2 regions of the Streptomyces sp. NPDC002835 genome follow, and region 2 is predicted to be linked to the other one. Evidence: predicted binding sites of a transcription regulator. Region 2 holds the regulator's gene; the other holds the start of a gene.

Region 1 (14,759 bases), on a different contig from region 2:
TTCGCGGGCGGCGTTGCGCCGCAGCGATCCCTCGACGTCGGGCGGGAACCAGTACGCCGCCACCACGGCCCCCAGCTCGTGGCCCAGCTCGATCAGCGGCCCCCACTCCTCCGGGGACGGGTTGGTGTTGTCCACGGCCACCGGGGTCCCCGCGGTCAGGGCCTCCTCGACGAAGCGCATCTGCCGCCGCTGCTTGTTCCTGGCCGCCCGGGGGAACATGTCCTTGCTCACCAGGGCGTGGTCGGTGGCGAGCCGCTGCCGGTAGAAGGTCGACTTGCCCGCGGCCTGCAGCCCGACCAGCACCGCGACTTCGAGCCCGCGTCCGTCCACGGCCATCGCGTATCGCTCCTGTCCCTCCCGTACGGTGGCCGACCCGCTCGCCGCCGCGCCCCCACGGCGCGCCGCTCGGCGGTGACGCGGCCGCGGGGTGCGCCGGGCTCGCGCCGGCGGGGGCGCAGGGGCCGGGGTCAGCCGCCGATGCGGGTACGCAGCAGCTGCTTGCCCATCTCCGCGCCCTTGCGGCTGTCGGCCTGGGCCTTGCGGAACAGCTCGGCGACGTCGCTGTCGCCGTCGCGGTCCGCGTCCTGGATGTACGTCTCCAGCCGCAGGGCGTTGTTCAGGCAGCTCTCGACGTACCAGATCAGGTTGTAGTCCTTGTCCTTGGTACCTGTGACCCCGCCGGTTTCGGTGGTGCTGGCCATGCTGGACCCGCCTTTCGGTGTCGTGGATCGGGTGGCGCCCGCAGCCGGCCGGCGCTCCACCCCGGGACAGACCCGACCGTAGCGGCGTGGCGGGGCCGGGCCGGAGCAGCGGCGCTGGGCGACCGGGCCGTTCACACCAACGGCTGTGTCCTGCCGCCTCGACGCCGGCTCAGGGAGTCCCCGGCCCCGCCGTGTCGGCGGCCGGCGGACCGGTGACGGAGACCTGGGCGGGGCGCAGGAGTTGGTCCCCGACGCGGTATCCGTGCCGGAACACCTCCGTGCAGACGGCCTGGGCCGCGTCGTCGGACGAGGTGTAGGCGAGCGCTTCGTGGGTCCGCGGGTCGAAGGGCTCCCCCGGTTCTCCGACCGTACGCAGTCCGAGCGCCGCCAGCTGCTCGTCGAGCACCTCGGCCACCGCGCCGATCCCGTCGTCGGGCCCCTGCTTGCGTGCCCCTTCGAACGCGTCGAGTACGGGAAGCAGCGCGGCCAGGACGTTGGTCACGGCGATCTCCCGGATGGCCAGCCGGTCCCGCCGCACGCGCTTGCGGTAGTTGTCGTACTCGGCCTTCACGCGTTGCAGGTCGGCCGTCAGTTCGGCGTTCGCGTCGCGCAGGCGGGCCAACTCGGTCCGCGCGCGCCGCGGTTCGGCGGACTCCGGCCCTGCCGGCGCGTGGTTCTCCCGCCCGGCGGGCGCCTCGTAGGTCTCCCGCCCGGCGGGCGCCTCGTGCGGCGAGGGCGTAGCGGGCTCGGCCGGGCGGCGCGGCTGGAGGGTGACCGGGTCGATCCTGCGGCGGTCGCGGATCACGACGGGTGGCCGCCGGTCCGATGCGTTCCTGACGTCGGAGTCCTGGCTCATCCGGTGCCTCCCTTCTCCTCGTCGTCGTCCACGATCTCCGCGTCGACGACCTGGTCGTCCTGGTCCTCCGCCGCCGACGCCGTACCGGTGCCGGCCGTCCCGGCCGTACCGGCGCCCGCCCCCGCGCCCGCGCCCTCGGTCTGCGCCTGGGCGTACAGCGCGGACCCGATCCGCTGGGCGGCCGCGGTGGCCTTCTCGGTGGCGGTGCGGATCTCGGCGGTGTCCTCGCCCTTGAGCTTCTCCTTGACCTCCGCCAGAGCCGCCTGGGTCTCGGACCGTACGTCGTCGGGGATCTTGTCGCGGTTGTCCTGGAGCAGCTTCTCCGTCTGGTAGACGGTGCTCTCCGCCTGGTTGCGGGTCTCCGCGGCCTCCTTGCGGCGGCGGTCGTCCTCCGCGTGCTGCTCCGCCTCCCGGACCATGCGGTCGATGTCCTGCTTCGGCAGCGAGGAACCGCCGGTGACGGTCATCTTCTGCTCCCTGCCGGTGGCGAGGTCCTTTGCCGCGACGTGCATGATGCCGTTGGCGTCGATGTCGAAGGCGACCTCGATCTGCGGCACGCCGCGCGGGGCCGGCGGCAGACCGGTCAGCTCGAACACCCCGAGCTTCTTGTTGTACGCCGCGATCTCACGCTCGCCCTGGTAGACCTGGATCTGCACGGACGGCTGGTTGTCCTCGGCCGTCGTGAAGATCTCGGACCGCTTGGTCGGGATCGTGGTGTTGCGCTCGATGAGCTTGGTCATGATGCCGCCCTTGGTCTCGATACCGAGGGACAGCGGGGTCACGTCGAGGAGCAGGACGTCCTTGACCTCACCCTTGAGCACACCGGCCTGCAGCGCGGCGCCGATCGCGACGACCTCGTCCGGGTTCACGCCCTTGTGCGGGTCCTTGCCGGTCAGTTCCTTGACCAGTCCGGTCACCGCCGGCATCCGCGTCGAGCCGCCGACCAGGATCACATGGTCGATGGCCGCCACGTCGATCCCGGCGTCCTTGATCGCGTTGTGGAACGGGGCCTTGCAGCGATCGAGCAGATCGGCCGTGAGCTGCTCGAACTGGGCGCGGGTCAGCTTCTCGTCCAGATGCAGGGCGCCCTCGGCGGAGGCCGTGATGTACGGCAGGTTGATCGACGTCTCGGTGGACGAGGACAGCTCGATCTTCGCCTTCTCCGCGGCCTCGCGCAGACGCTGGAGCGCCATCCTGTCCTTGGACAGGTCGATGCCGTGGCCGTTCTTGAACTGCTTGACCAGATGGTCGACGATCCGCTGGTCCCAGTCGTCACCGCCGAGGTGCGTGTCGCCGTTGGTCGCCTTCACCTCGACCAGCCCCTCGCCGATCTCCAGCAGCGAGACGTCGAAGGTGCCGCCGCCGAGGTCGAAGACGAGGATCGTCTGGTCGTTCTCCTTGTCCAGCCCGTACGCCAGGGCGGCCGCGGTGGGCTCGTTGATGATCCGCAGCACCTTCAGGCCGGCGATCTCACCGGCCTCCTTCGTCGCGGTGCGCTGGCTGTCGTTGAAGTACGCCGGGACGGTGATCACCGCGTCGGTGACGTCCTCGCCGAGATACGCCTCCGCGTCACGCTTCAGCTTCTGCAGGACCCGTGCCGAGATCTCCTGCGTGGTGTACCGCTTGCCGTCGATGTCCCCGGAGTCCGGGAAGCGCCACTGGGCCTCGCCGATGTGCCGCTTGACGGAGCGTGCGGTGCGGTCGACGTTGGTCACCGCCTGGCGCTTGGCGAGCTCACCGACGAGCACGTCGCCGTTCTTGGCGAACGCCACCACCGACGGTGTGGTCCTGGCGCCCTCGGTGTTCGCGATGACCGCCGGTTCACCGCCCTCCAGGACACAGACCACGGAGTTCGTGGTTCCCAGATCGATTCCGACTGCTCGGGCCATGGCCGCCTCCTCAAGGTTGCCACCGCGGATCTGCCGTCCCCTCCTACATAAAACTTGAGTGCCCTGGAGTCAAGTAGCCGCCCGGAGGCCCCTGCCCGGCCGGTCGGCTCCGGGTGCGTCGTGGTCAGCCGCCTTCCCCCTGAAGGGGCAGCCGGCCGCCGGAGGCCACGGGACCGGGCCGCTCGGGGACGGGCGTCTCCAGCATGGGCGTCTCCTCAGCCGCCGCCTCGTCCTTCTCCGCCGTCTCCTCCGTCCGGCCCTTCGCCGCCGTCCCGCCCGTGAGCGAACCGAGCGCGTCCGCCAGCTTCTCGGCGCTCTGCTGTTGCTGCTCGCGTTCCCTCGGGGTGGACCGTTCCAGGAAGCGCAGCAGCTCGACGGGGAAGGGCAGGACCAGGGTCGAGTTCTTCTCGGCGGCGACCGCCACGACGGTCTGCAGCAGCCGCAGTTGCAGGGCGGCCGGCTCGTCGGCCATCGCACCGGCCGCCTCCGCCAGCTTCTTCGACGCCTGCAGCTCGGCGTCGGCGTTGATGACGCGCGCCCGCCGCTCGCGGTCCGCCTCGGCCTGCCGGGCCATCGACCGCTTCATGGTCTCGGGCAGGGAGACGTCCTTGATCTCCACCCGGTCGATGGTGACGCCCCACTCGACGGCGGGGCTGTCCATCATGAGCTCCAGCCCCTCATTGAGCTTCTCCCGGTTCGAGAGCAGATCGTCGAGGTCGCTCTTGCCCAGGATCGAACGCAGGGAGGTCTGCGCCATCTGGGAGACCGCGAACCGGTAGTCCTCGACCCGGATGATCGCGTCGGCCGGGTCGACCACCTTGAAGTAGATGACCGCGTCCACCCGGACCGTGACGTTGTCCCGCGTGATGCCGTCCTGCGCGGGCACCGGCATGGTCACGATCTGCATGTTCACTTTGTGCATCCGGTCCACGCCCGGGATGATCATGGTGAATCCCGGCATGCGTATCCCGCCGTGCAGCCGCCCGAAGCGCAGGACCACCCCTCGCTCGTACTGCTTCACCACCCGGGCGGCCGCCGCCACGTACGCCACCACACCGGAGCCCGCCAGGGCCAACGCTGTCAGCAGATCCTCGACCATGACAGCCACCTCCTCCAGGAACGGGGCCCATTTTCGGGATATACCCCTTTTGCCAACCCTTGACCCGATCGGCGGACAGCGGATCGGGCCGGGGGCAGACGGGGGCGCCGGCCGAAGGCCGGCGAGCCGGCTCAGTCCGCCGGCGGCAGGAGGAAGGCGCGCCGTTCCTCCGCGGTCGGCATCCGGAAGACGCGCGAGCGGGCCCGGCGCAGCAGGACGTCGAGGTCGGGGTCGGTCAGGTCCCAGATGCGTACGGTCCGGTCGCGGGACGCCGTCGCCAGCCGCGAGCCGTCCGGGTGCCAGCTCAGGCCGTTCGCCCAGTCGGCGTGCACGCCGACCACGGCGATCTGTGCGGCGGTGTCCGGATCCCACAACCGGACCGTCCGGTCGCGCGACACCGAGGCGATACGGGTGCCGTCCGGCGACCAGGCGACGTCCTGGACCCGGTCCTCGTGGCCCGCCATGACCGCGAGCTGAGTCCCGTCGACCGGGTCCCACAGCCGGATGGTGCGGTCGCGTGAGCCGGTCGCGAGCCGGCGGCCGTCCGGCGACCAGTCGATCCTCCAGGGGTGGTCCCGGTGGCCGTGGAGCGTGATGACGGGCGTGCCGTCGTCGGCGTCCCAGACGATGACCCTCCGGTCGGTGGCGGAGGTGGCGAGCCGGCGGCTGTCCGGCGACCAGGCCGCCCCGCTGATCCAGTCGTCGTGGCCGCGCACCGCCATACCGCGGGCCAGTACGTGCACGACCTGGGCGGTGTCCGCGTCCCAGATCCGGGCCGTGCTGTCGCGCGACGCGGTGGCGATGCGGCGCCCGTCGGGCGACCAGGCGACCGTGGACACCTCGTCCGTGTGGCCGCGCAGCACCATGCCCTCGCCGGTTCCGTCGGCGGCCCGGATCACGGCGGAGCCGTCCCGCAGCGCCGCCACCAGGCGCGTTCCGTCGGGCGCCCACGCCACGTCGGACATCTCGCCGCCGTCGCGGAGCACTGCGGTCCGCCGCCCGGTGGCGGCCTCCCAGATCCGTACGGTGCCGTCCTGCGAGGCACCGGCCACCCGTGTGCCGTCCGGCGACCAGGCGGCCTGCCACACCGAGTCCTCGTGGCCGCGCAGCACGTCCGCCCGGTCCCCGACGTCCCAGACGGCCAGCAGCCGGTCACGGGACGCCGTCGCCACCTGCCGTCCGTCCGGGGACCAGGCGATCGCGTACAGGGTGTCGGTGTGTCCGTTCAGCCAGGTCCGTGCGTCGCCCGAGCCGTTGCGGGCGAGGTCCCAGACGCGGGCCGTCCGGTCCTGGTCCCCGGCGGCCAGCCGAGTCCCGTCCGGGGACCAGGCCAGGCAGTAGAGGCCGTCCATGCTTTCGAGCTTGTGTTCCACGGTCCAGTCGCGCGTGGACCAGATCCGTACCGTGCGGTCCCTGGAGGCGAGGCGGCTGCCCTCGGGTGACCAGCGCACCGCTTCGACGATGTCCTGGTGGTCGGTGAGCACATGCCGCACGTCGCCGGTGGCCGCGTCCCAGACGCGCACCGTCCCGTCCTCGCCCGAACTGGCGATGTGCCTGCCGTCCGGTGACCAGTGCACGCTCCACACCATGCGCTCGTGTCCGTGGAGCTGGGCCCCTTCGGCGTAGGTCCGGGCGTCCCAGACGCGCAGTACCCGGTCGCTGCCCGCGGAGACGAGACGGGATCCGTCGGGCGACCAGGCCACGGCGGCGAGGCCGTCGCGGGGTGCTCCCGCGGCGCTCGTGTGGTCGAGGACGGCGAGCTGGGCCCAGGTCGCGGTGGACCACACGCTCACCAGGCCGTTCCGTGCGGCGCAGGCGAGTCTGCCGCCGTCGGGCGACCAGGCCATGTCGCGCAGGAAACCGCCCGGGGCCTCGACGACCACCGGGCCGGTGTCGTCGTCGCCCGCGGGCCAGACGCGGATCCTGCCGTCGCCGCAGCACGCGGCCAGCCGTGTGCCCTCCGGCGACCAGGCGACGCCCGTGACGGAGTGACCGAACCCCTGCCGGACCGTACGGAGCCGGGACGCGCCCAGCGCGGTCTGCAGTGCCAGCGCTGACGTCGGCGTCGCCGCGCACTCCTCCACGGCGGCGAGTGCCGCCATGACGGCCGAATCCGGCTCGCGCTCGACGTTCTCAAGCACCCGGACGGCCACCGCGTCCGCCGTGAGCGCCATCGTCGCCCGGTCGGCCCGCGTCGAGCGGTCCACGAACTCGCGCACGAGAGGTGCCGCGCCGAGCGTTCGGGCGGACTGCGTCATCCACTGCCGCGCGACCAGGAGACGTTCCCCGGCGAGGAGGTACGCCGTCGGCCGGCCGGCGTGCTCCCAGTCCTGGGCCCAGCGCTCCAGTTCGGTGCGGCGGCGCAGCTCCTCCCCGCGTGCGACGACCGCCTGCCTCAGGGGTGCCCAGCGGCGAAAGAGGGCCTCGTGTGCGACGTCCAGGGTGCCTTCGTCACCGATGAGCAGCCGCCCGGCGACGAAGGCGTCGGCGACCTCGCGCTCCTCGGACGTCAGGTCGGCGCGGTGGACGCGGCGACGGGTGGGTTCGGTGCCGTCCACGGTGACGAAGTGCAGCAGCGTGGCCATCACGGGCGCGTCGGCTCCCAGTTCGGCGGTGATCCGGTCGGCCCGGTCGGACATGGCTCCGGCCACGCCGCCGAGGGCGCGGTAGGTCTCCTCCGTCACGGTCCCACCCGGTCCTCCGGCGCGCAGGTACAGCTCGTGCAGCGTGTACGCGAGCAGTGGGAGCGCGTCGCCGCCACCGCAGTCGTCGACCATCCGGGCGACCACGCCCGGAGCGAACGTCAGGCCGGCCTGTTCCGCGGGCTTCTCGATGACCTCGTACAGCTCCTCCCGCCCCAGCGGGCCGATCGCCATCGGGCCGCGTACCAGCTCGGACAGGCCCGCCTCCAGGAACCGGGTGAGAAAGTCCGAGCGCAGAGTGGCCACGGCCCACAGTCGCGGGTCGGCGGAGAGGGCGTCGCCCACCGCCGCGACGAACGCGTCGCGTTCCTCGGGCCCGCAGAGGGTGAGCAGTTCCTCCAGCTGGTCGACGACGAGCAGCGCGGGGCGGTCGGCGGGGAGTTCCGCCAGTCGTCGCCGCAGCGTGCCGACCGGGTCGGAGCCGGGCGAGAACGGCTCAGCGACCGTCCACCGTCCGCGCCGCCGGGCCAGCGCGGGCAGCAGCCCGGCCCGTACCAGCGACGACTTCCCGCTGCCGGACGGCCCGACCACCGTCACGAACCGGTGGGCCCGCCCCGGCACGGCGGGATGCAGCCGCGCCACCAGCTCGGCGATGTCCCGGTCCCGGCCGAAGAAGACCGCCGCGTCGCTCTCCTCGAAGGGTTCGAGCCCGGGGTAGGGCGGCTCGGCCCGGTTCCACACCCGGCGTACCGGCGGCGGCCGTTCGAGGTGGTGAAGCCATATCTGACCGACGACCAGGAGGACCAGGGCCACGCCCACCGCCGGCACGGACCATTCCCGCAACAGCCGCAGCAGCAGCGGCACATCGCCCTCGGCGCCGGTCGCGTAGTTCGTCGCGATGCCCAGTAACGCCCCTACGAGGATGAGCAGGACATCGAGGGCGAGCTTGAGCGGGCGTCGATCCATGATCCGACAACCTATCGGCCGCCGTGGGGAGTTGCGCAGGAGCATGGCCACAAGGCGGCCCTGCGGCCAGGAGACGAACGCGGCGAGCACCGTGCCGGCCGCGCCACAGAGGTGGGACACGCCCGGGACGGCGGCGTGGCGTCCTCGCGCCGCCACGCCGCCGCCCTGCTGCCGTCAGCCGGTCCCGGCCTCCGTCCGCTCGACGGGGATCCACAGCCGCGCCTCCGCGTCCGCCCCGTCCCGCGACACCTCGGCGCTCAGGATCTCGGGGCCGGGCCTGCTGCGGTACGGGTTGGACGGGAACCACTGGGTGAACACGTCGCGCCACAGGAACTGGACCGCCTCCGGCAGCCGGCCCGAGCTCTCGAACACCGCCCACGTCCCGGCGGGCACGGTGAGGCTGTCCATGTCCTCGGGGACGTCGGCCCCCGTCGCGACCCCGTGGTAGTAGTCGAGCTCGGTCCCCTCCGCACGGCTCTCGTCGACGTTGACGCTGACGTTCAGCAGGCCGCTCGGCTCCTGGTCCGACAGCGCCTCCATACGCTGCCGGGTCTCCTCTCCGATGCTCCGCATGAAGGCGACGATCGCCGGGTTCATCCCTTCGTGGACGAGCGGCACCCGCGCCTTCCTGCCCACCACCCGGAACTCGTCCTTCTCCACGACCCGGTACCGCATGCTCGTACTCCCTTCGACGACGAGGCGGAAGGACATCCGGGGCTGCGAGTTCAGCGTCGCGCCGTCGCGCCGGGCCTCGCCCGGGCCCACGCCGTGCACGGCACGGAAGGCGCGCGCGAAGGACTCGCCCGAGCCGTAGCCGTACCGCACCGCGATCTCCAGCAACGTCCGCCGCCCGTCGAGCACTTCGGCCCCCGCGACGGTGAGCCGCCGGCGGCGGACGTACTCCGACAGCGGCATGCCCGCCAGTGCGGAGAACAGCCGCCGGAAGTGGTACTCCGACGTGACGGCGATCCGCGCGAGCTCTGCGACCTCGACGCGCTGGTCGAGACGCTGCTCGAGGTACTCCATGGCCTCGTTCAGGCGCTCCAGCACTCCGGTCTCCTTCCCTTACGACCACGACGCTACGGAGCGTCCACCCTGCCGGACCCGACATCCTGTGCCCGGTCCGGTCGGGTGCGGCCGCGGAGCCGATACGGGGCGGGCGGCGGGCAGGCTCAGCCGGGGGGCAGGCTCAGCCGGTGGGGCCGGTGGCGGCACCGAACCACTGGGGCAGCCGGCCGAGCAGCTCCTGCTGGTCCTCGCCGGCCCATGCCACATGGCCGTCCGGCCGCAGCAGCACCGCGGGCACGTCCAGCTCCTCGCTGACGTCCACGACGTGGTCGACCCGGTCCGCCCAGCCCTCCACCGAGAGCCGGCCGGTCTGGTCGAGCAGCAGCCCGCGACCGTCGTGCATCAGCTCGTAGAGGCGTCCCCGCTTCAGCCGCACGTCCCGCATCCGGCGGCCGAGCAGGTCGTGGCCCTCGCCGAAGTCGTAGCGGACGCCGACCGCGGTGATCATCTCGGTCACGTAGCGGTTCACCTCCTCGAAGTCCATCAGCCTCGTGAACAGCTCCCTCAGCGCGGTCGCGCCCGGGTCCGTCCCCAGCAGGGTGATCTGCGCGCGGGTGTTCTCCAGCACGCGGGCGCCCACCGGGTGCCGTTCGGCGTGGTAGGTGTCGAGCAGCCCCTCGGGCGCCCAGCCGTTCACCGCGGCGGCCAGCTTCCAGCCGAGGTTGAACGCGTCCTGCACGCCGAGGTTGAGCCCCTGTCCGCCGGTCGGCGGGTGGATGTGCGCCGCGTCGCCCGCCAGCAGCACGCGGCCGGCCCGATAGCGCTCGGCCTGCCGGGTGGCGTCCCCGAACCGGGACAGCCAACGCGGCGAGTGCACGCCGAAGTCGGTGCCCGCGACCGCCCGCAGCCGCTGCTGGAACTCCTCGAGGGTCGGCGCGGTCGCACGATCCTCGGCCACGCCGTCGGCGGGCACGATGACGCGGTACGTCCCGTCCCCGTTGGGGATCGTGCCGAACCGCAGTTGCGTCTTGCGGACTTCCTCGACGACGGCGGCGACCTTCTCCTGCGACTCGGTCATCTCCATGTCGCCGAGCAACGTCTCGACCTTGGCGGGCTCACCGGGGAAGCCGACGCCGAGCTGCTTGCGCACCACGCTGCGTGCCCCGTCGCACCCGACGAGATAGCGCGAGCGGAGCTGCGTCCCGTCCGCCAGCTCGACGGTCACCCCGTCCTCGTCCTGGCTCAGCCCGACCACTTCGCAGCCGCGCCGGATCTCGGCGCCGAGCTCGAGGGCACGCTCGCCGAGCAGCCGTTCGGTGACCGGCTGCAGGGTGGAGAGGCCGTACGGGTGTCCCGTGTCCAGCCGGTCCGGCCACGGCTTGGCGATGCCGCCGAAAAGTCCGCCGACCTGGAACTTCTCGCTGACCGCGAGGAACCGGTCGAGCAGACCGCGCTGGTCCATCATCTCGACGCTGCGCACATGCAGGCCGCGTCCGCGGGACTCCTTGGTGGGCTCGGCCGACTTCTCGAGCACGACCGTGCCCACTCCGGCCAGCCGCAGCTCTCCGGCCAGCATCAACCCGGTCGGCCCGCCACCGACCACGATCACGTCAATCATCAAGAACGCCCATTCAACGAGATTGGATTCCGGCCGCCCGCTCCACGCGGTCCGACGGCACGCACCACCGGCCACGACGCCGACCAAAAGCGCGCACAGTTCGCTAACCCGTCATTTACGCTGGTTCCGGCCTGGGCCGATCATTCTGCGGCACCACCGGGGCCTTGCCGCAAGCCCCCCACTGCGCTATAAGTTGAGAGTGGCAAGGAGTCCGTGACCTCCTTGCCTTTGTCATTTCTCCGTCCGCCACGGGTGAGCCGAAGCACGACATCGTGCAGCCTGCCTGTCATCACGTCGAGGCGTGACGCTCATCCAGTCGGTCGGCTACGGAGCCGCCTTACGGGAGAGAGGCAGCAGGGTCCGGGCCGGCAGGGCGCCCGGGCGAAGAACTGCGTGGGCAGAGCGGGCGGCACCGCCGTTCTCTGCATGTGGACCTCGTGGCAGGTGAAGCAGAACGCCGCCTCGAACAGCGCCAGATCGAGAGAGTCCTCGTATGCCCGAACGCTCCGGCCGGGCGAGAAGCCACAGCGGTGCTGTTCACTGCCGGGCAGGCTCTCGATCAGGGCAACGGCGGCGGCCTCGCTCCCGACCCTGTGGGCAACCACCGTGCCGGGGTACGGGAAATCCCGCCTGGCGCGAAGGGCGGAGATCAGTGCTGGGCTGAGGGCCGAAGCGGCCAACTCGAGTGCTCAGTGGCCGGCTGTGGCGCTCAGTCACACCTGCCCCACGAGGCAGTGGCGGGACAGTGGCGTCAGAGTTCGACGTCGATGTGGTCGATGTCGGTGAACTCCACCAGCAGGCCCTGGGCGCGGCGGCCGCGGTCCTTGAAGTAGATCTCCTGAAGGCCCTCGGCGGTGATGGCCAGGAGTTGCTGCTCGGTGGCGCCCTGTTCCTGGGCGTCGAAGAGGCGGGCGGCGTACTGCGGGGGGAGCGCCTGGGTGAGGTGGCGCAGGCGGGCGTCGTCGGTGGTGCCGGGGGCGGCGGTGTAGCCGAAGCGGGCGCGGGTATCGATGACGAGGCCGCCGGTGGTGGCCGCCTGCTGTTTCGCCTTCGCCCGGATCTGCGGCTGCCATCGCCGCTTGACCTCCCGCTCCAGGCGCGCGGCGAGGTCCCTGCGGGGCCGCTTCAACTGCCCTGTGACGTACCGCTCCACCGTTCGCTGGGTGACTCCCAGCACCTCGGCCACGGCTCTGGTGCCCTTGAGCTGTCTGACCAGGTAGCGCATCTGCGCTCCGGCCGACTTGGGCGCGGGGCGGGTGAACGCGCCCTGTACCGCCTTGTCGAGGCTGTCCGCCAGCTTGCCCATCGGCTACTCCCCCGTGTCCGTGGCGGCGACCGCGCCGTCCTTGATGTACCGGGCGATGTTCAGGTCCTGGCCGTGCTCTTCGCGTACGCCCTCGGCCCACAGCACGGTCTGGGTGCCCTCGTGCTTCACCATGCCGGGCGAGACGCCGAGCCGGAACCCGCCCGGCAGCGGCTTGCCCTCACGGTAGGGGAGGAAGTCGAGCGGCGAGGGCCCGTCGGCGGCGTACACGGCGCAGTCGGACAGGACCGCGACCGGGAAGTGCCCGGTGACCTGGGCGGTCTTGAGCATCTTGCGGTGCATGTTGATCCGCGCCTTGGAGATGACCGCCGCCCGGATGTCCGGCCGCCAGGTGGGCCGGTTCAGGGCGGGCCAGGGCCGGCCGGGGCGCCAGCCGCCGCCCCGCGGGCGTTCACGGAGCTTGCCGATGCCGCCCTTCACCGTCGCCTTGACGGCCGCCAGCACGATCGCCGCCTGGGGATCGGCCTGCCTGTGGCCGGCCATCGCCTCGAGGAATGCCTGGGGTTCGAGGCCGGCGGTGACGCCCAGGTCGGCCATCGTCGCCACGTACGCGTCGCGCAGCCGGTTGTACCAGGCGTCGAGGTAGCGGCCGTTCTCGGGACGGACGTACGCCTCGATCGGCGCGACGGCGTGGCCGAGTTCGACCGCGTAGGCGACGGTCGGCGTCGCGTACCAGGCGGGGCCGGTGGGCCGTTCGCCGGTCGGGGTGAACGGTGACGGCAGCCGCGGGTCCAGCTCGATGCGGGAGAGGTCGACCAGCCAGCTGCCGGGCAGTTTCGGGTCGAAGGACGGGTGGGTGGCATGGACCGGCGCGCCCAGCCCGACGACGGTGCCGTTCGCCGCGGCCGCGAACGCCATGTTGACGTCGATCCCGACGACGTACGGCTTCGCGCACTCCTCGTCGGTGAGGGGGCGGGCCCAGTCGTACGCCTCTTCCACCAGCACTTCTTCCGGGGTGCGTTGGTGGAAGCGGGGCAGGTCGGCGAGGAGCGGGTGGCCGTCCGGGGCCTCGCACGGCGCGCAGTCCACCGGCTCGGTGCCCAGCGAGCCAGGGTTGGGTTCGCTGTGCCGCCTGCCGTTCTCGTCCGGTTCGCTCGCCCGGGTCGGCGGATGCAGCGCGGTCATCAGCTCCAGGCCGGTGACGGCGGTGGAGCCGCGCGGGGTCATGACGCGGTCGGCGTAGGTGCCCAGGAGATTCGCCAGGTCGCCCGGCGGCAGGTCGGCCGCGTCGCCCCACGATCGGGAGTCGAGTGCCTCCCAGCCGGGGATGCAGAGCTGCACACAGGCGCGCTGCGAGCCCTTCGCGGGGCGGTAGATCCGCGCCCAGGGGCCGAAGCCGCGGCGGGTGAGCTGCCAGTCGGCCCGCGCCAGCTGGTCGAGGACCTTGTGGCCGTCGCCCAGCCGCCCGGCGCGGCGCTCGTCGTCGGTCAGCCGGGCCGGTAGGCCGTAGCGCCCGGCGGCCGCGTCGGTGAGGACGAGGAGCGGATCGGCGTCCTTCCCATGGCGGCTGAGCCGGGGCGCGCCGAGCTGCGCCTCTGTGAGCGTCCACTCGACCAGCGCGGGCAGGGACTTGGCGGGTACGTCCAGGACGAGGCCGCCGAGGCAGTACGCGACGACGCCGCCGTCCTCGAAGTCGACGACGGCGAGCGGGCCGTTGGCGAAACGCGGGTCGGCGGCGGGCGCGAGCGTCCCCTTCGCGGCGGCATTCGCTGCCGGGGCGGTCGCCGGGGCGGGGCGGCGCCGTGCCGGCGACGGGGCCGGGCCGCTCGTCGCCGGGCGGGCGGGAGGGGCGGCGGGGGCCGGTGCGGGCTCGGGCGTGGCCGGTTGGGGTGCGGCAGGCACCGGCTCGGGCGGGGTGGGCGCCGGCTCGGCCGGTGCGGGCACGGCCGGGGAAGGGGCCGGGACGGCGGGGGCTTCGGGGACCGCCGACGCCGGGGCGGGCGTCCCGTCGGCCGGGGCGGGGAACCGGGCGGCAAGCCCCTCCAGCAGCCGGGCGTACGCGGCGCGCTTCGGCGGCCTGGGCTCGGTCTTGCCGGCCTCCCAGTTCCCCACCGCCTCGCGCCGGGCGTCCAGGGCCTTCGCGATCTGGGCCTGGCTCAGCCCGGCCGCCTCACGCAGCCTCTTGCGCTCGGCCGGCTCCGGCAGATCGTCCTGGGCGACCTGCTCCAGGAGTGCGTCCACCGCGCCGAACAGCTCGTTCTCCGTGGCCACCGGCTCACCTCCGCTCAGCAGCCTACAGGGATCACGTACCCCCATCGCTCCTCGAATCGCACCCTGATCGCTCAGGGGCCGGTCGGGATCCGGAGGTGTCCGGGCCGGTGGTGTGACTCCGCCGGGCGACGGCCGTGTCGATCGGCGATCGACCGCTCTCCGGGCACCGCGCACGGCACAGTGGAGGCATGAACGCAGACGAGAGCAACCTCCTGGCCCGGGGACGCGTGGCGACCAGGCTGCCCGCGCAGGACCTGGAGCGGGCGCGGCGATTCTACGCCGAGAAGCTCGGCCTGGAACCCGTCGACGAGCGGCCCGGCGGGCTGCTGTACCGGTGCGGGGGTGTGGACTTCGCACTGTTCGCGTCGACGGGGGCGTCACCCGGCACCTTCACTCAGATGGCATGGGAGGTCGAGGACATCGAGACGGTCGTGTCGGAGCTCAA
Region 2 (14,759 bases):
GCCCTCGTCGATCAGGTGCTGCAGCAGCTGCGTGTGGTGGATGACCTCGAACTCGCCGCCCAGCTGCGGGTACTCGTTCGCGATCGTGTTGAAGCAGTGCGGGCAGGTGGCGACGATCTTCTTGGCCGACTTCGGCTTCTTCGTCGACTCGTCCTCGTCGTCCTCGCCGAACGCCATGTTCAGCATCGCGACGTTCTCCTGGCCGAGCTGCTGGAACAGCGGCTCGTTGCCCAGGCGCCGCGGTGAGTCACCGGTGCACTTCTCGTCGCCGCCCATGATCGCGAACTTGACGCCCGCGATGTGCAGCAGCTCGGCGAAGGCCCTGGTGGTCTTCTTCGCGCGGTCCTCGAGGGCGCCGGCGCAGCCGACCCAGTAGAGGTAGTCGACCTCGCTGAGGTCCTCGATGTCCTTGCCGACTACGGGGACGTCGAAGTCGACCTCCTTGGTCCACTCGACGCGCTGCTTCTTGGCCAGCCCCCAGGGGTTGCCCTTCTTCTCCAGGTTCTTGAGCATCGTGCCCGCCTCGGACGGGAACGAGGACTCGATCATCACCTGGTAGCGGCGCATGTCGACGATGTGGTCGATGTGCTCGATGTCGACCGGGCACTGCTCGACGCAGGCGCCGCAGGTGGTGCAGGACCACAGGACGTCCGGGTCGATGACGCCGTTCTCCTCGAGCGTCCCGATCAGGGGGCGCTCGGCCTCGGCCAGGGCGGACGCGGGGACGTCCTTCAGCTGCTCCGGGGTGGCCTTCTCGTTGCCCTCCATGTCCTTGCCGCCGCCGGCCAGCAGGTACGGGGCCTTGGCGTGCGCGTGGTCGCGCAGGGACATGATCAGGAGCTTCGGGGACAGCGGCTTGCCGGTGTTCCAGGCGGGGCACTGCGACTGGCAGCGGCCGCACTCGGTGCAGGTGGAGAAGTCCAGCAGGCCCTTCCAGGAGAACTGCTCGACCTGGGAGACGCCGAAGGTGTCGTCCTCGCCCGGGTCCTCCCAGTCGATCTCCTTGCCGCCGGACGTCATCGGCTTCAGCTCGCCGAGGGCGGTCTCGCCGGTCGCGTTGCGCTTGAACCAGATGTTCGGGAACGCGAGGAAGCGGTGCCAGGCCACACCCATGTTGGTGTTGAGCGAGACCGTGATCATCCAGATCATGGTCGTGCTCAGCTTGATCATCGCGAACAGGTAGACCAGGTTCTGCAGCGCGCCGAGGCTCAGGCCCTTGACGGCCAGGACCAGCGGGTACGAGGCGAAGTACGCGGCCTCGTAGCCCTCGACGTGGTGGATGGCGCCCTCGAGGCCGCGCAGCACGTAGATCGCCAGGCCGATGATGAGGATGACGTACTCGACGAAGTACGCCTGTCCCATCTTCGAGCCCGCGAAGCGGGACTTGCGGCCGGGGCGCGACGGCAGGTTCAGCAGCCGGATGACCATCAGCGTGGCGATGCCGAGGATCGTCATCGCGCCGATGAACTCGATGTACATCTCGTACGGCAGGAAGCCGCCGATCAGCGGGAGAGTCCAGTCGGCCTGGAACAGCTGGCCGTACGCGGTGACGATCGTCGGCGGCAGCGTCAGGAAGCCGATGGCGACGAACCAGTGCGCGAAGCCGACGATGCCCCAGCGGTTCATCCGCGTGTGGCCGAGGAACTCCCTGACCAGGGTCACGCTGCGCTGGTAGGGGTTGTCCGTCCGCGTGCCTGCGGGCACCGGCTGCCCCAGCTTGAAGTGGCGGACGAACTGGCCGATGGCGCGGGCGAGCAGCGCAACGCCGACCACGCTCAGGGTCAGCGACACAATGATCGCGGCGAGTTGCATGGAAGGCTCCTCGGGCCTGCGAGGGTGGATGGTCCAGCACTACTACTAAGCGGTAACTTAATCAGTCTGTGCTGAGAGTACCCACTTACTCCGCCGCACTGTAGCCACGCATGCGGTGATCTGTGTCGCTCAGGCAACCCTGACCGGGGTCACCGGGGCGGCATGGACGAGGTTGCGTCCGGCGACCGCCACGGGCACCGTGCGGGCCAGGATCGCCAGGTCGAGTCCCAGCCAGTGCTGCTCCACATAATGCAGGTCCAGCACGGTCATTTCCTCCCAGGGCAGCTCCGAGCGCCCGCAGACCTGCCAGAGGCCGGTCATTCCGGGCCGCACCGCGAGCCGGGCCCGCTCGGGCCCGAGGCCGGCGGTGACGGCGTCCGGGGCCAGCGGATGCGGTCCGACCAGGGACATCTCGCCGCGTACGACGTTGAGAAGCTGGGGGAGGTGGTCCAGGAAGTGGCGTCGCAGTGCCCGGCCGACCGGTGTGACGGCGCCCGGATCTCCGGTGCGGAACGTGAGCATCGAGAACGTGCGGCCGCCGAGGCCCACGCGCTCGCGGCGCCGCAGCACGGGGCCCGGTGACGTCAGCGCCACCGCCGCCGCGGCGGTCAGCAGGAGCGGCGAGAGCGCCAGTAGCAGGAGCAGGGCGCCCGCCAGATCGAGGACCCTCTTCGCCGTCACGGGCGTTGCCGTCATGGGCGTACCCTCCTTGACCGGGCTCATCGTGGAATGACAGTTCTTGACCGCTTTTATCGGATATGACTCTCCCAGAGGCGCGCGTTCCGAAAGGCCTGCGCCACGCGAAGGGCTGCGCCCCGCGCTGCGGCATGCACACAAGGGAGAACTGCCCGTAAGGTCGGGATAAAAGTTGAGTGGCCCCGACTCAGGTCTGTTGACTCCGGGAAACGGGTGAGGCATCCTTGAGCCAGTTCCACTCAAGTCAGTCGTTGGAGGAATCGAAATGGCACGTGCGGTCGGCATCGACCTGGGCACGACGAACTCCGTCGTCAGCGTTCTGGAGGGCGGCGAGCCCACCGTCATCACCAACGCCGAGGGTGCCAGGACCACGCCGTCCGTCGTCGCCTTCGCGAAGAACGGTGAAGTGCTGGTCGGCGAGGTGGCCAAGCGCCAGGCGGTCACGAACGTCGATCGGACCATCCGGTCCGTCAAGCGCCACATGGGCACGGACTGGAAGATCGAGCTCGACGGGAAGAACTTCAACCCGCAGCAGATGAGCGCGTTCATCCTGCAGAAGCTGAAGCGCGACGCGGAGTCGTACCTCGGCGAGAAGGTCACCGACGCGGTGATCACCGTCCCGGCGTACTTCAACGACTCGGAGCGCCAGGCCACCAAGGAGGCCGGTGAGATCGCCGGTCTGAACGTGCTGCGCATCGTCAACGAGCCCACCGCGGCCGCCCTGGCGTACGGCCTGGACAAGGACGACCAGACGATCCTCGTCTTCGACCTCGGCGGCGGCACCTTCGACGTCTCGCTGCTGGAGATCGGCGACGGCGTCGTCGAGGTGAAGGCCACCAACGGCGACAACCACCTCGGTGGCGACGACTGGGACCAGCGCGTCGTCGACTACCTGGTCAAGCAGTTCCACTCCGGGCACGGCGTGGACCTGGCCAAGGACAAGATGGCGCTCCAGCGTCTGCGCGAGGCCGCGGAGAAGGCCAAGATCGAGCTGTCCTCGTCCACCGAGACCTCGATCAACCTGCCGTACATCACGGCCTCCGCCGAGGGCCCGCTGCACCTGGACGAGAAGCTCACCCGCGCCCAGTTCCAGCAGCTCACGTCGGACCTGCTCGATCGCTGCAAGACCCCGTTCCACAACGTCATCAAGGACGCCGGCATCCAGCTGTCCGAGATCGACCACGTGGTCCTGGTCGGCGGCTCGACCCGGATGCCCGCCGTCGCCGAACTCGTCAAGGAGCTCACCGGCGGCCAGGACGCCAACAAGGGCGTCAACCCGGACGAGGTCGTGGCCATCGGCGCCGCGCTGCAGGCTGGTGTCCTCAAGGGTGAGGTCAAGGACGTCCTGCTCCTCGACGTGACCCCGCTGTCCCTCGGTATCGAGACCAAGGGCGGCATCATGACCAAGCTCATCGAGCGCAACACCACGATCCCGACCAAGCGGTCCGAGATCTTCACGACGGCCGAGGACAACCAGCCGTCCGTGCAGATCCAGGTCTACCAGGGCGAGCGCGAGATCGCGGCGTACAACAAGAAGCTCGGGATGTTCGAGCTGACCGGTCTGCCGCCGGCCCCGCGCGGCGTGCCGCAGATCGAGGTCGCCTTCGACATCGACGCCAACGGCATCATGCACGTGACCGCGAAGGACCTGGGCACGGGCAAGGAGCAGAAGATGACCGTCACCGGCGGCTCCTCGCTGCCGAAGGACGAGGTCGACCGGATGCGCCAGGAGGCCGAGCAGTACGCGGACGAGGACCACCGCCGCCGCGAGGCCGCCGAGTCCCGCAACCAGGGCGAGCAGCTCGTCTACCAGACCGAGAAGTTCCTCACGGACAACGAGGACAAGGTCCCCGGCGAGGTCAAGACCGAGGTCGAGACCGCGCTCAGCGAGCTGAAGGAGAAGCTCAAGGGCGAGGACTCCGCCGAGATCCGCACCGCCACGGAGAAGGTCGCCGCGGTCAGCCAGAAGCTCGGCCAGGCGATGTACGCCAACGCCGCGCCCGAGGGCGGCGCCGCCGGCGCCGAGGGCCAGGCCGGACCCGCCGCTGACGACGACGTCGTCGACGCCGAGATCGTCGACGAGGACAAGCCGAAGAAGGATGGTGCCGCGTGACGGAGGAGACTCCGGGTTTCGAGGAGAAGCCTGACGTCCCCTCCGGCGCCACCCCTGACGACGCCGCCGAGACCGCCGAGCACTCCGAGCAGGAGAGCCCGGCGGCCCCGGAAGGGGACGCAGCACAGACCGTCGGCCTGACGGCCCAGCTGGACCAGGTCCGTACCGCTCTGAACGAGCGGACGGCCGACCTCCAGCGGCTCCAGGCCGAGTACCAGAACTACCGCCGGCGCGTGGAGCGCGACAGGGTCACGGTCAAGGAGATCGCCACCGCGGCGCTCCTGACCGAGCTGCTGCCCGTGCTCGACGACATCGGCCGCGCCCGGGAGCACGGGGAGCTGGTGGGCGGGTTCAAGTCGGTGGCCGAGTCTCTCGAGACGGCCGCCGCCAAGATGGGCCTGCAGCAGTTCGGCAAGGAGGGCGAGCCCTTCGACCCGACGATCCACGAAGCCCTGATGCATTCGTACGCGCCGGACGTCACAGAGACGACGTGCGTCGCGATCCTGCAGCCTGGGTACCGCATCGGCGAGCGGACGATTCGCCCGGCGCGGGTCGCGGTCGCCGAACCCCAGCCGGGTGCGGCGCCCGCGGCGCAGAAGGAAGAGAAGCCGGCCGACGAGGAGAGCGGTGGGCCCGAGGAGGGTGCGTGACCGGGCTCCGCGTGGATGAGCGAGCGGCGTCCGGCGCGTGCAGATGCGAGACGGAGGAGGGAGACATGGCGAGGCCATGGCGACCGACGACATCGCAGCGGATGCGCGTGCCGGGGGTCGCGAGCCCACGCGGAGCAGGGGCACGCACCCTGCGGGCCGGCGCAGGAAACGTCCGGGAGGAGGGACGCCGATGAGCACGAAGGACTTCGTCGAGAAGGACTACTACAAGGTCCTCGGCGTCCCCAAGGACGCCACAGAGGCCGAGATCAAGAAGGCGTACCGGAAACTCGCCCGCGAGTTCCACCCGGACGCCAACAAGGGTGACGCCAAGGCCGAGGAGCGCTTCAAGGAGATCTCCGAGGCCAACGACATCCTCGGTGACGCGAAGCGGCGCAAGGAGTACGACGACGCCCGCGCCCTGTTCGGCAACGGCGGCTTCCGGGCCCCGGGCGCCGGCGGGCCCGGCGGCAGCTTCAACTTCGACCTGGGCGACCTCTTCGGAGGTCCCCAGGGCGGGGGCCAGGGCGGCGCCGGCGGCTTCGGAGGCGGCCTCGGGGACGTGTTCGGCGGCCTGTTCAACCGGGGCCCCGGCCCGGGTACGCGGACGCAGCCGCGCCGCGGCCAGGACATCGAGTCCGAGGTGACGCTCAGCTTCACCGAGGCGGTCGACGGGGCGACGGTCCCGCTGCGGATGTCCAGCTCCGCCGCGTGCAAGGCGTGCTCCGGCACCGGCGACAAGAACGGCACGCCCCGGGTGTGCCCGACCTGCGTCGGCACCGGCCAGGTCTCGCGCGGCGGCAGCGGCTCGTTCTCGCTGACCGACCCGTGCGTGGACTGCAAGGGCCGGGGCCTGATCGCCGAGACCCCCTGCGACGTCTGCAAGGGCAGCGGCCGGGCCCGCAGCTCCCGCACCATGCAGGTCCGCATCCCGGCGGGCGTGTCGGACGGGCAGCGCATCCGGCTGCGCGGCAAGGGCGCACCGGGCGAGCGCGGCGGTCCGGCGGGCGATCTGTACGTGGTCGTGCATGTCGACGCCCACCCGGTGTTCGGCCGCAAGGACGACAACCTGACCGTGACCGTGCCCGTCACCTTCTCGGAGGCGGCGCTCGGCGGCGAGGTCAGGGTGCCCACGCTGGGCGGTCCGCCGGTGACGCTGAAGCTGCCGGCGGGGACGCCGGGCGGGCGCACCATGCGCGCCCGGGGCAAGGGCGCGGTCCGCAAGGACGGCACCCGCGGCGACCTGCTGGTCACCGTCGAGGTCGCCGTGCCGCAGGAGCTGAGCGACAAGGCGAAGGAAGCGCTGGAGGCCTACCGCGAAGCCACCGCGGACGAGGATCCGCGAACGGAGCTGTTCCAGGCCGCGAAGGGAGCTTGAGATGGACCGGTCGGGGCGCAGTCGCAACCCTTACGAGCTGACCGACGAGTCGCCGGTGTACGTCATCTCGGTCGCCGCACAGCTGTCGGGGCTGCATCCGCAGACCCTGCGGCAGTACGACCGGCTGGGGCTCGTCTCCCCCGACCGCACGGCCGGCCGGGGCCGGCGCTACTCGGCACGTGACATCGAGCTGCTGCGCACCGTCCAGCAGCTGTCGCAGGACGAGGGCATCAACCTGGCCGGCATCAAGCGGATCATCGAACTGGAGAACCAGGTCGCCGCTCTCCAGCAGCGGGTCGCCGAGCTGTCGGCGGCCCTGGACGGCGCGGCCGCGGCGATGCAGCAGCGTGAGGCCCAGGTGCACGCCTCGTACCGGCGCGACCTCGTGCCGTACCAGGACGTGCAGCAGGCGAGCGCGCTCGTCGTGTGGCGGCCCAAGCGCGCCGACTGACCGGCGGACCGCACGGCCGGCGGGCCGGGAGAGCGACCGCTCTCCCGGCCCGCCGCCGTAACCCCGTCACGCCGTGCCGGTGTCGTCGCCGAGGATTCCGGACTGGGCGATCAGATAGCCGAGTTGGGCGCGGCTCCCGCTGCCCAGCGTGGCGTTCAGCTTCGCGATGTGGGCCCGGCAGGTGCGTACGTTCATGCCCAGGCGGCGGGCGATGGAGTCGTCGACGTGACCCTCGACGAGCAGCTTGGCGATGGAGCGCTGGACGCTGGTGATGCCGTCCAGTTCGGGCGCGTACGACAGTTGCTCCTCCCACGGGGTGGCGTGGAGCCAGAACTGCTCGAAGACGCCCACGAGATACGTCACCAGCCCCTCGTGGCGCAGCTCCAGGGCGACCTGCCGGTCGCTGCGGGCCGGTACGAAGGCGACCTTGCGGTCGACGATGATCAGACGGTCGATGATCTCCTCGAGGGTGCGGACCTCGACGCCGTACGGGCTGACGCGTTCCACGTACGCGAGGGTGGACGGGTGGTGGCGGGCCGTGTGCTGGTACAGCGTGCGCATCTTCACGCCGTTCTTGAGCAGCGGCTCCGCACGGCGCAGACCGTGCTCCAGGGTGTCCGGACGGCGCCCGCTGCCGGGCTGGACCGTGAGCAGTTCCTCCGAGCACTCGGCGGTGACCCGGTCGAGAGCTGCGTTGATGATGCCGAGGCCCTCGAGCACGGTGATCGCGTGCCTGGTCGAGAGGTCCTGCGCCGTCATGGTCATGAACGGCTCGAATGTGCCGGCGATGGACATGGCGAGCTGCCGGCGTTCTTGGATCTCCCGCTCGATGGGGTATATCAGCTGGTTGAGTGCGAGCGACGGTGGAACGGGGCGGAGCCACTGGGCGTCGTCCGGATCGGGCCGCAGCAGGGAGAGATCGAGCAGACAGGGTGCGTCCGCGGCCTCCGCCCGGGAGACCTGGCCGCTGCGCAGAGCCGTTGCGTAGAGATTCTTCCCTGCTTCGCACAGTTCGGCACCACTATGCTTATGCCCGATGTTGTCCTGGTTCGGCGACATTTGACACCCCCTCAGGGTCCTGAATTACAGGAACATGATGCCTGTGGTCGCTGGTGGAAGTATTCGGCGTGAGACATCGTCTTAGACGCGGGGGGAGGGTATTGAACAGAATGGGGTGGAGATCCTCCATGAACAGGACGGTTCGCATACTTTGCGCACTTGCTGCCGGGGCAGCCGCGTTCAGCTTCACTGCGATCAGCGGTGAGCCGACTTGGGAGTCCGAGCCGGCGCACGCGGTCGTCGCGGGTGAGCCGACGTGGGAGTCCGAGACGGCCCACGTGGTCGCCGCGGGTGAGCCGACGTGGGAGTCCGGGCCGGAGGGTGCGGTGATCACGGGTAAGGACGAACTGACGTGGGAGACCGCTCCCGTGGACGCGGATCCGGGCGCATGACCATCCCTCCGGATGATCGTGTCTTCCGGCGCGAGATGGCGACGGCCTACCGGTCCGGGTGGCATTTCATCGACCTCGTCACGGCGATTCCGCACCGTGGCGACTCGTTGATGGTCACCCTGTTCGGTGAGCCGATCGTCGTCGCCCGCGAGGAGGACGAGGATGTCCGCGCCTACCGCTGTCTCCGCCGGCCGAGAGGGGCACCGCAGCCCGTCCGCTGTGCCATCCGGTACGGCATGATTTTTGTCAATCTCGACCAGCGTGACCACCAGCTGGCCGAGCCCGACACCACCGCCACCCCCCGCAGTGCCTGAGCGATTCCCCCGTCGTTTCAAATCGCCCAGGCGCTTCCCCCACACAGCGGCGCCATCGTGGACCTGAAACACGATGGCGCCGTTGTGCTGCCCGGAACACTTCTCCGGGCGCCGGCCGTTTATGCCCGGCCCATCGCTCGCGTGAGCGCGATCTCGATGACGACCCGGTCCGGATTGGGCGTCGGTGTGCGCCCGTACCGCTCCGCGTAACGGCCCACCGCGTCCGCCACGGCCTTCGCCTCCGTGCGGACCGTCGCGACGCCCTCGAGCGTCGCCCAGCGGCCCTTGTCCACCTGGCAGACCGCCACCCGTGCACCCTCCGGGCCGGCGGCCAGGATGTTGGCGACCTTGCGGCTGTGCTTGTTGGTGATCACCCGGGCCGCGCCGCCCGCCGGATCGTAGGTGACCCCCACCGCGACGACGTGCGGAGTGCCGTCCGGGCGCAGGGTCGTCAGGGTGCACATATGGCGGTCTCGCCAGAAGCTGAGGTAGGACGCGTCGGGGTTGCGTGGGTCGATGGCCATGAGGCGGAACCTACCCGGGCGGCCGTGGGCCCTGTCCTCCAGCACCCTGAGTGGAATAGACTCAACTTTGTGCAGGTTGACTGAGTCAGCATTGACGGCCAGTCGTTGACGACCAGTACGTACGGCACGGAAGAAGTGCATCAGCGAGGAGGAGAGACCGGACGTGGACGCCGAGCTGACCAACAAGAGCCGGGACGCGCTCAACGCCGCGACCAGCCGGGCCGTGTCCGACGGGCACCCCGACCTGACCCCGGCACATCTGCTCCTCGCCCTCCTCGAGGGCCAGGACAACGAGAACATCACCGACCTGCTGGCCGCCGTCGAGGCGGACCAGGCCGCCGTGCGGTCCGGGGCCGAGCGCGTCCTCGCGTCGCTGCCCAGCGTCACCGGCTCCACGGTCGCCCCGCCGCAGCCCAACCGTGAGCTGCTCGCCGTCGTCTCCGACGCCTCGCAGCGCGCCAAGGAGCTCGGGGACGACTACATCTCCACCGAGCATCTGCTCATCGGGATCGCGGCGAAGGGCGGCGCCGCCGGCCAGGTGCTGGACCAGCAGGGCGCCGGTGCGAAGAAACTGCTGGACGCGTTCGAGAAAGTCAGGGGAGGGCGCCGGGTGACCACACCCGACCCGGAGGGTCAGTACAAGGCGCTGGAGAAGTTCGGCACGGACCTCACCGCCGCCGCCCGCGAGGGCAGGCTCGACCCGGTCATCGGCCGGGACCAGGAGATCCGCCGCGTCGTGCAGGTGCTGTCGCGGCGCACGAAGAACAACCCGGTGCTCATCGGCGAGCCCGGCGTCGGCAAGACCGCCGTCGTCGAGGGCCTCGCCCAGCGCATCGTCAAGGGCGACGTCCCCGAGTCGCTGCGCAACAAGCGGCTGGTCTCGCTCGACCTCGGCGCGATGGTCGCGGGCGCCAAGTACCGCGGCGAGTTCGAGGAGCGGCTGAAGACCGTGCTGTCCGAGATCAAGGGCAGCGACGGGCAGATCATCACCTTCATCGACGAGCTGCACACCGTCGTCGGCGCCGGCGCGGGCGGCGACTCCGCCATGGACGCGGGCAACATGCTCAAGCCGATGCTGGCCCGCGGCGAACTGCGGATGGTCGGCGCCACGACGCTCGACGAGTACCGCGAGCGGATCGAGAAGGACCCGGCCCTCGAGCGCCGCTTCCAGCAGGTGATGGTCGCGGAGCCGACCGTCGAGGACACCATCGCGATCCTGCGCGGCCTCAAGGGACGTTACGAGGCGCACCACAAGGTGCAGATCAACGACAGCGCGCTCGTCGCCGCCGCCACCCTCTCCGACCGGTACATCACCTCCCGCTTCCTGCCCGACAAGGCCATCGACCTCGTCGACGAGTCCGCGTCCCGGCTGCGCATGGAGATCGACTCCTCGCCCGTCGAGATCGACGAGCTGCAGCGCGCCGTCGACCGGCTGCGGATGGAGGAGCTGGCGCTCAAGAACGAGTCGGACCCCGCCTCCAAGGAGCGCCTGGAGAAGCTGCGCCGCGACCTCGCCGACAAGGAGGAGGAGCTGCGCGGCCTCACCGCCCGCTGGGAGAAGGAGAAGCAGGGCCTCAACCGCCTCGGTGAGCTGAAGGAACGCCTCGACGACCTGCGCGGCCAGGCCGAACGGGCCCAGCGCGACGGCGACTTCGACACCGCCTCCAAGCTGCTGTACGGGGAGATCCCCGGCCTGGAGCGGGAGCTGGAGGAGGCCGCGCAGGCCGAGGCCGAGCAGGAGGCGTCGAAGGACACCATGGTCAAGGAGGAGGTCGGCCCCGACGACATCGCCGACGTCGTCGGCTCCTGGACCGGCATCCCGGCCGGGCGCCTCCTCGAGGGCGAGACGCAGAAACTGCTGCGCATGGAGCAGGAGCTCGGCCGGCGGCTGATCGGGCAGACCGAGGCCGTGCAGGCCGTATCCGACGCCGTACGCAGGACCCGGGCGGGGATCGCCGACCCGGACCGGCCCACCGGCTCATTCCTCTTCCTCGGCCCGACCGGCGTCGGCAAGACTGAGCTGGCGAAGGCGCTGGCGGACTTCCTCTTCGACGACGAACGGGCGATGGTCCGCATCGACATGTCGGAGTACGGCGAGAAGCACAGCGTCGCCCGCCTCGTCGGCGCGCCTCCCGGCTACGTCGGCTACGAGGAGGGCGGCCAGCTCACCGAGGCCGTGCGGCGCCGTCCGTACAGCGTGGTGCTGCTGGACGAGGTGGAGAAGGCCCACCCCGAGGTCTTCGACATCCTGCTCCAGGTCCTCGACGACGGCCGGCTCACCGACGGCCAGGGCCGGACGGTGGACTTCCGCAATACCATCCTGATCCTGACGTCCAACCTCGGCAGCCAGTACCTCGTGGAGCCGCTGACCGGCGAGGAGGAGAAGAAGCAGCAGGTCCTCGAGGTCGTGCGAGCCTCCTTCAAGCCTGAGTTCCTGAACCGGCTCGACGACCTGGTGGTCTTCTCCGCCCTGTCCAAGGACGAGCTGGCGCACATCGCGGAGCTGCAGATCGGCCGGCTGGCCCGGCGGATGGCGGACCGCCGGCTGACGCTGGACGTCACACCGGAGGCGCTCGCCTGGCTCGCCGACGAGGGCAACGACCCGGCGTACGGCGCGCGCCCGCTGCGCCGGCTGATCCAGACGGCGATCGGCGACCGCCTCGCCAAGGAGATCCTGGCGGGCGAGGTCAAGGACGGCGACACCGTACGGGTGGACCGTTTCGAGGACGGGCTGATCGTCGGCGCGGCGCAGTAGCGGGGCGCGCGGCCGGGGCGCCCCGGCCGCAGACCGTTCAGACCATTCGTGCCGGGATCTTGTCAGCCCGCAGCGGATCGCGGGCGGCGGGGCTTGCCACCCCCCGCCGGGGATGGGAGAGGATGGCGGCATCCGTACGAAGGGAAATACACGGTGACCATCGACCCGTCCTCGATTCCGAATTTCGGGGGCCAGCCCAAGCCTCAGGCCGCAGGACCGGCGGGCCCCGTCGTTCCCGACCAGGATCTCGTCAAGCAGCTCCTCGACCAGATGGAGCTGAAGTACGTCGTCGACGACGAGGGTGACCTCGCCGCGCCGTGGGAGGACTTCCGCACGTACTTCATGTTCCGCGGCGAGGACGAGCAGCAGGTGTTCTCGGTGCGGACGTTCTACGACCGTCCGCACGCGGTCACGGAGAAGGCCAAGATCCTCGACGCGATCGACGACTGGAACCGCCGCACGCTGTGGCCGAAGGTCTACACGCACCTGCACGAGGAGGAGGGTGCGGAGCTTCCGACGATCCGGCTCATCGGCGAGGCCCAAATGCTGATCGGCACGGGTGTGAGCCTTGAGCACTTCGTGTCGTCCACGGTCAGCTGGGTGCGCGCGTCGATCGAGTTCGACAAGTGGCTCGCGGAGCAGTTCGGCCTGGCCGTCCAGGAGGAGGAGAAGCCCGCCGACGACGCCTGACGTGTCGGCCCGGCTCCACGGCCCGGCCGGCCCCCGATCCTCATGATCGCGGGCCGGCCGGGCCGCTTCGTCTCCCGGGCCGCGCGCGGATCTCCTTGTCGTGGACGGCGATCCGTCCCAGGACTTCCAGGCCCTGAGGGCCGCCGCCCCCACCTCCCGGAGAGAGCGGCAGGGCGCGGCTGAAGACCGGCCCGCGCAGGCACGGACGCCGTGAGGTCAGGACGTCATGCGCCGCAGCCGGCTGGCCGCCTCCTGGAGGACGTCGTCCCTCTTGCAGAACGCGAAGCGGACCTGGCTGCGTCCGGCGTCGGGGTCGTCGTAGAAGACGGAGTTGGGGATCGCGACGACGCCGCAGCGTTCGGGGAGGGCGCGGCAGAAGGCGTGGGCGTCCTTCTCGCCGAAGGGGGTGATGTCGGTGGTGATGAAGTACGTGCCCTGGGGCCGGTAGACCTCGAACCCGGCTGCCCGCAGGCCGTCGCCGAGCAGGTCGCGCTTGCGGTGGAGGTCGGCGCGGAAGCTGTCGTAGTACGCGTCCGGCAGGCGGAGCGCCTCTGCGACGGCGTACTGGAAGGGGCCCGCGCTGACGTACGTCAGGAACTGCTTGGCCGTCCGGACGGCGGAGACGAGCGGGCCGTTCGCCGTCACCCAGCCGACCTTCCATCCGGTGAAGGAGAACGTCTTGCCGGCCGACGAGATGGTGACCGTGCGCTCGCGCATTCCGGGCAGGGCCGCGATGGGGCGGTGAACGCCCTCGTACACCAGGTGCTCGTACACCTCGTCGGTGACGACGAGCAGGTCGTGTTCGACGGCGAGTGCGGCGATGGCGCTCTGCTCTTCGGCGGTGAGGACCATCCCGGTCGGGTTGTGCGGGGTGTTGAGGAGAAGGAGGCGGGTCCGCGGGGTGATTCTGGCGCGCAGCTCATCGATGTCCGGGCGGAAGGACGGCGCTCGCAGCGTGAGCGGGACGCGCTTGGCGCCGGCCATGGCGATGCACGCGGCGTAGGAGTCGTAGAAGGGCTCGAAGGCGATGACCTCGTCGCCCGGCTCCAGAAGGGCCAGCATGGCGGCGGCGATGGCCTCGGTGGCGCCGGCGGTGACCAGGACCTCGGTGTCGGGGTCGAAGGAGAGGTCGTAGAAGCGCTGCTGGTGGGCGGAGATCGCGGTGCGCAGCTCCGGCACGCCGGGGCCGGGCGGGTACTGGTTGCCGCGCCCGTCCCGCAGCGCCCGTACGGCCGCTTCCCTGACCTCCTCGGGGCCGTCGGTGTCGGGGAAGCCCTGGCCGAGGTTGATCGAGCCGGTGCGCAGGGCCAGCGCCGACATCTCGGCGAAGATCGTGGTGCCGAACTCCGTCAGTCTGCGGTTGAGCAGCGGTCGTGGGCCCTCGTCGCGTGCCGTCCAGTCCGTCGTCATGGCGGCCATCCTGCGCGGAACCTCTGGAGTTGCTCAAGTCTGCTTTGGCTCCGCGCGCCCGGGGGCATCCCTCTGCCACGCGGACAGCTGATCCTGTCATCACAGGAAGCGGTCACGCGGCGTCGTGGGGGTCTGCCTCCCGGAGCCTTCGGCCTGGGCGGCGCTCCCGTCGGGGGAACGAGGAGGACGTGGCAATGACGGCTGTTTTCGTGATGGTGCTCGTACTGGTCGGCGTGGTCTTCGCGGTGTCGATGTCCGGGCGCGGCAATCCGCGCCGCCGCCGCGGGGGGTCCGGCGGCAGCTGGTGGGCCGGGGGCGGTGACTCGGGCGGATCATCGTGCGGGGGTTCGTCGTCCTGCGGCGGTGGCGGTGGCGGTGGCGGTGGCGGTGGCGGTGGCGGGTGCGGCGGAGGCAGCTGACACGGGCGGCCGACCCGGTGAATGCGTCCGGCGGACGGAGGCTGACGGCCCAACGTCCGCCGGGTGCGGGACCATTGGGGGATTGACCGGTCGGGGTGT

Evidence for each region. Region 2 encodes HspR, which represses chaperone genes until heat shock. Its sites were predicted from a motif close to TTGAGNNNNNNNNNCTCAA; they were not measured.
Region 1: the regulator HspR is predicted to act here: its motif matches at 3,501-3,519, upstream of dnaK (molecular chaperone DnaK).

What each region holds. Positions count from the first base shown of each region.
Region 1 is NZ_JBSFUW010000051.1:6,481-21,239, forward strand. It holds gene ACWD01_RS33635 (AAA family ATPase) at 1-336, opposite strand, end outside; gene ACWD01_RS33640 (hypothetical protein) at 468-701, opposite strand; gene grpE (nucleotide exchange factor GrpE) at 871-1,557, opposite strand; gene dnaK (molecular chaperone DnaK) at 1,554-3,446, opposite strand; gene ACWD01_RS33655 (slipin family protein) at 3,571-4,545, opposite strand; gene ACWD01_RS33660 (NACHT and WD repeat domain-containing protein) at 4,677-8,153, opposite strand; gene ACWD01_RS33665 (GyrI-like domain-containing protein) at 8,328-9,203, opposite strand; gene rox (rifampin monooxygenase) at 9,343-10,779, opposite strand; gene tpg (telomere-protecting terminal protein Tpg) at 11,531-12,085, opposite strand; gene tap (telomere-associated protein Tap) at 12,089-14,314, opposite strand; gene ACWD01_RS33685 (VOC family protein) at 14,503-14,759, shown strand, end outside.
Region 2 is NZ_JBSFUW010000018.1:108,072-122,830, reverse strand. It holds gene ACWD01_RS20805 (heterodisulfide reductase-related iron-sulfur binding cluster) at 1-1,812, opposite strand, end outside; gene ACWD01_RS20800 (sugar transferase) at 1,942-2,508, opposite strand; gene dnaK (molecular chaperone DnaK) at 2,774-4,621, shown strand; gene grpE (nucleotide exchange factor GrpE) at 4,618-5,271, shown strand; gene dnaJ (molecular chaperone DnaJ) at 5,462-6,646, shown strand; gene ACWD01_RS20780 (heat shock protein transcriptional repressor HspR) at 6,648-7,097, shown strand; gene ACWD01_RS20775 (helix-turn-helix transcriptional regulator) at 7,164-8,156, opposite strand; gene ACWD01_RS20770 (hypothetical protein) at 8,285-8,548, shown strand; gene ACWD01_RS20765 (Rieske (2Fe-2S) protein) at 8,545-8,862, shown strand; gene ACWD01_RS20760 (pyridoxamine 5'-phosphate oxidase family protein) at 8,982-9,386, opposite strand; gene clpB (ATP-dependent chaperone ClpB) at 9,550-12,141, shown strand; gene ACWD01_RS20750 (YbjN domain-containing protein) at 12,295-12,831, shown strand; gene ACWD01_RS20745 (pyridoxal phosphate-dependent aminotransferase) at 13,048-14,250, opposite strand.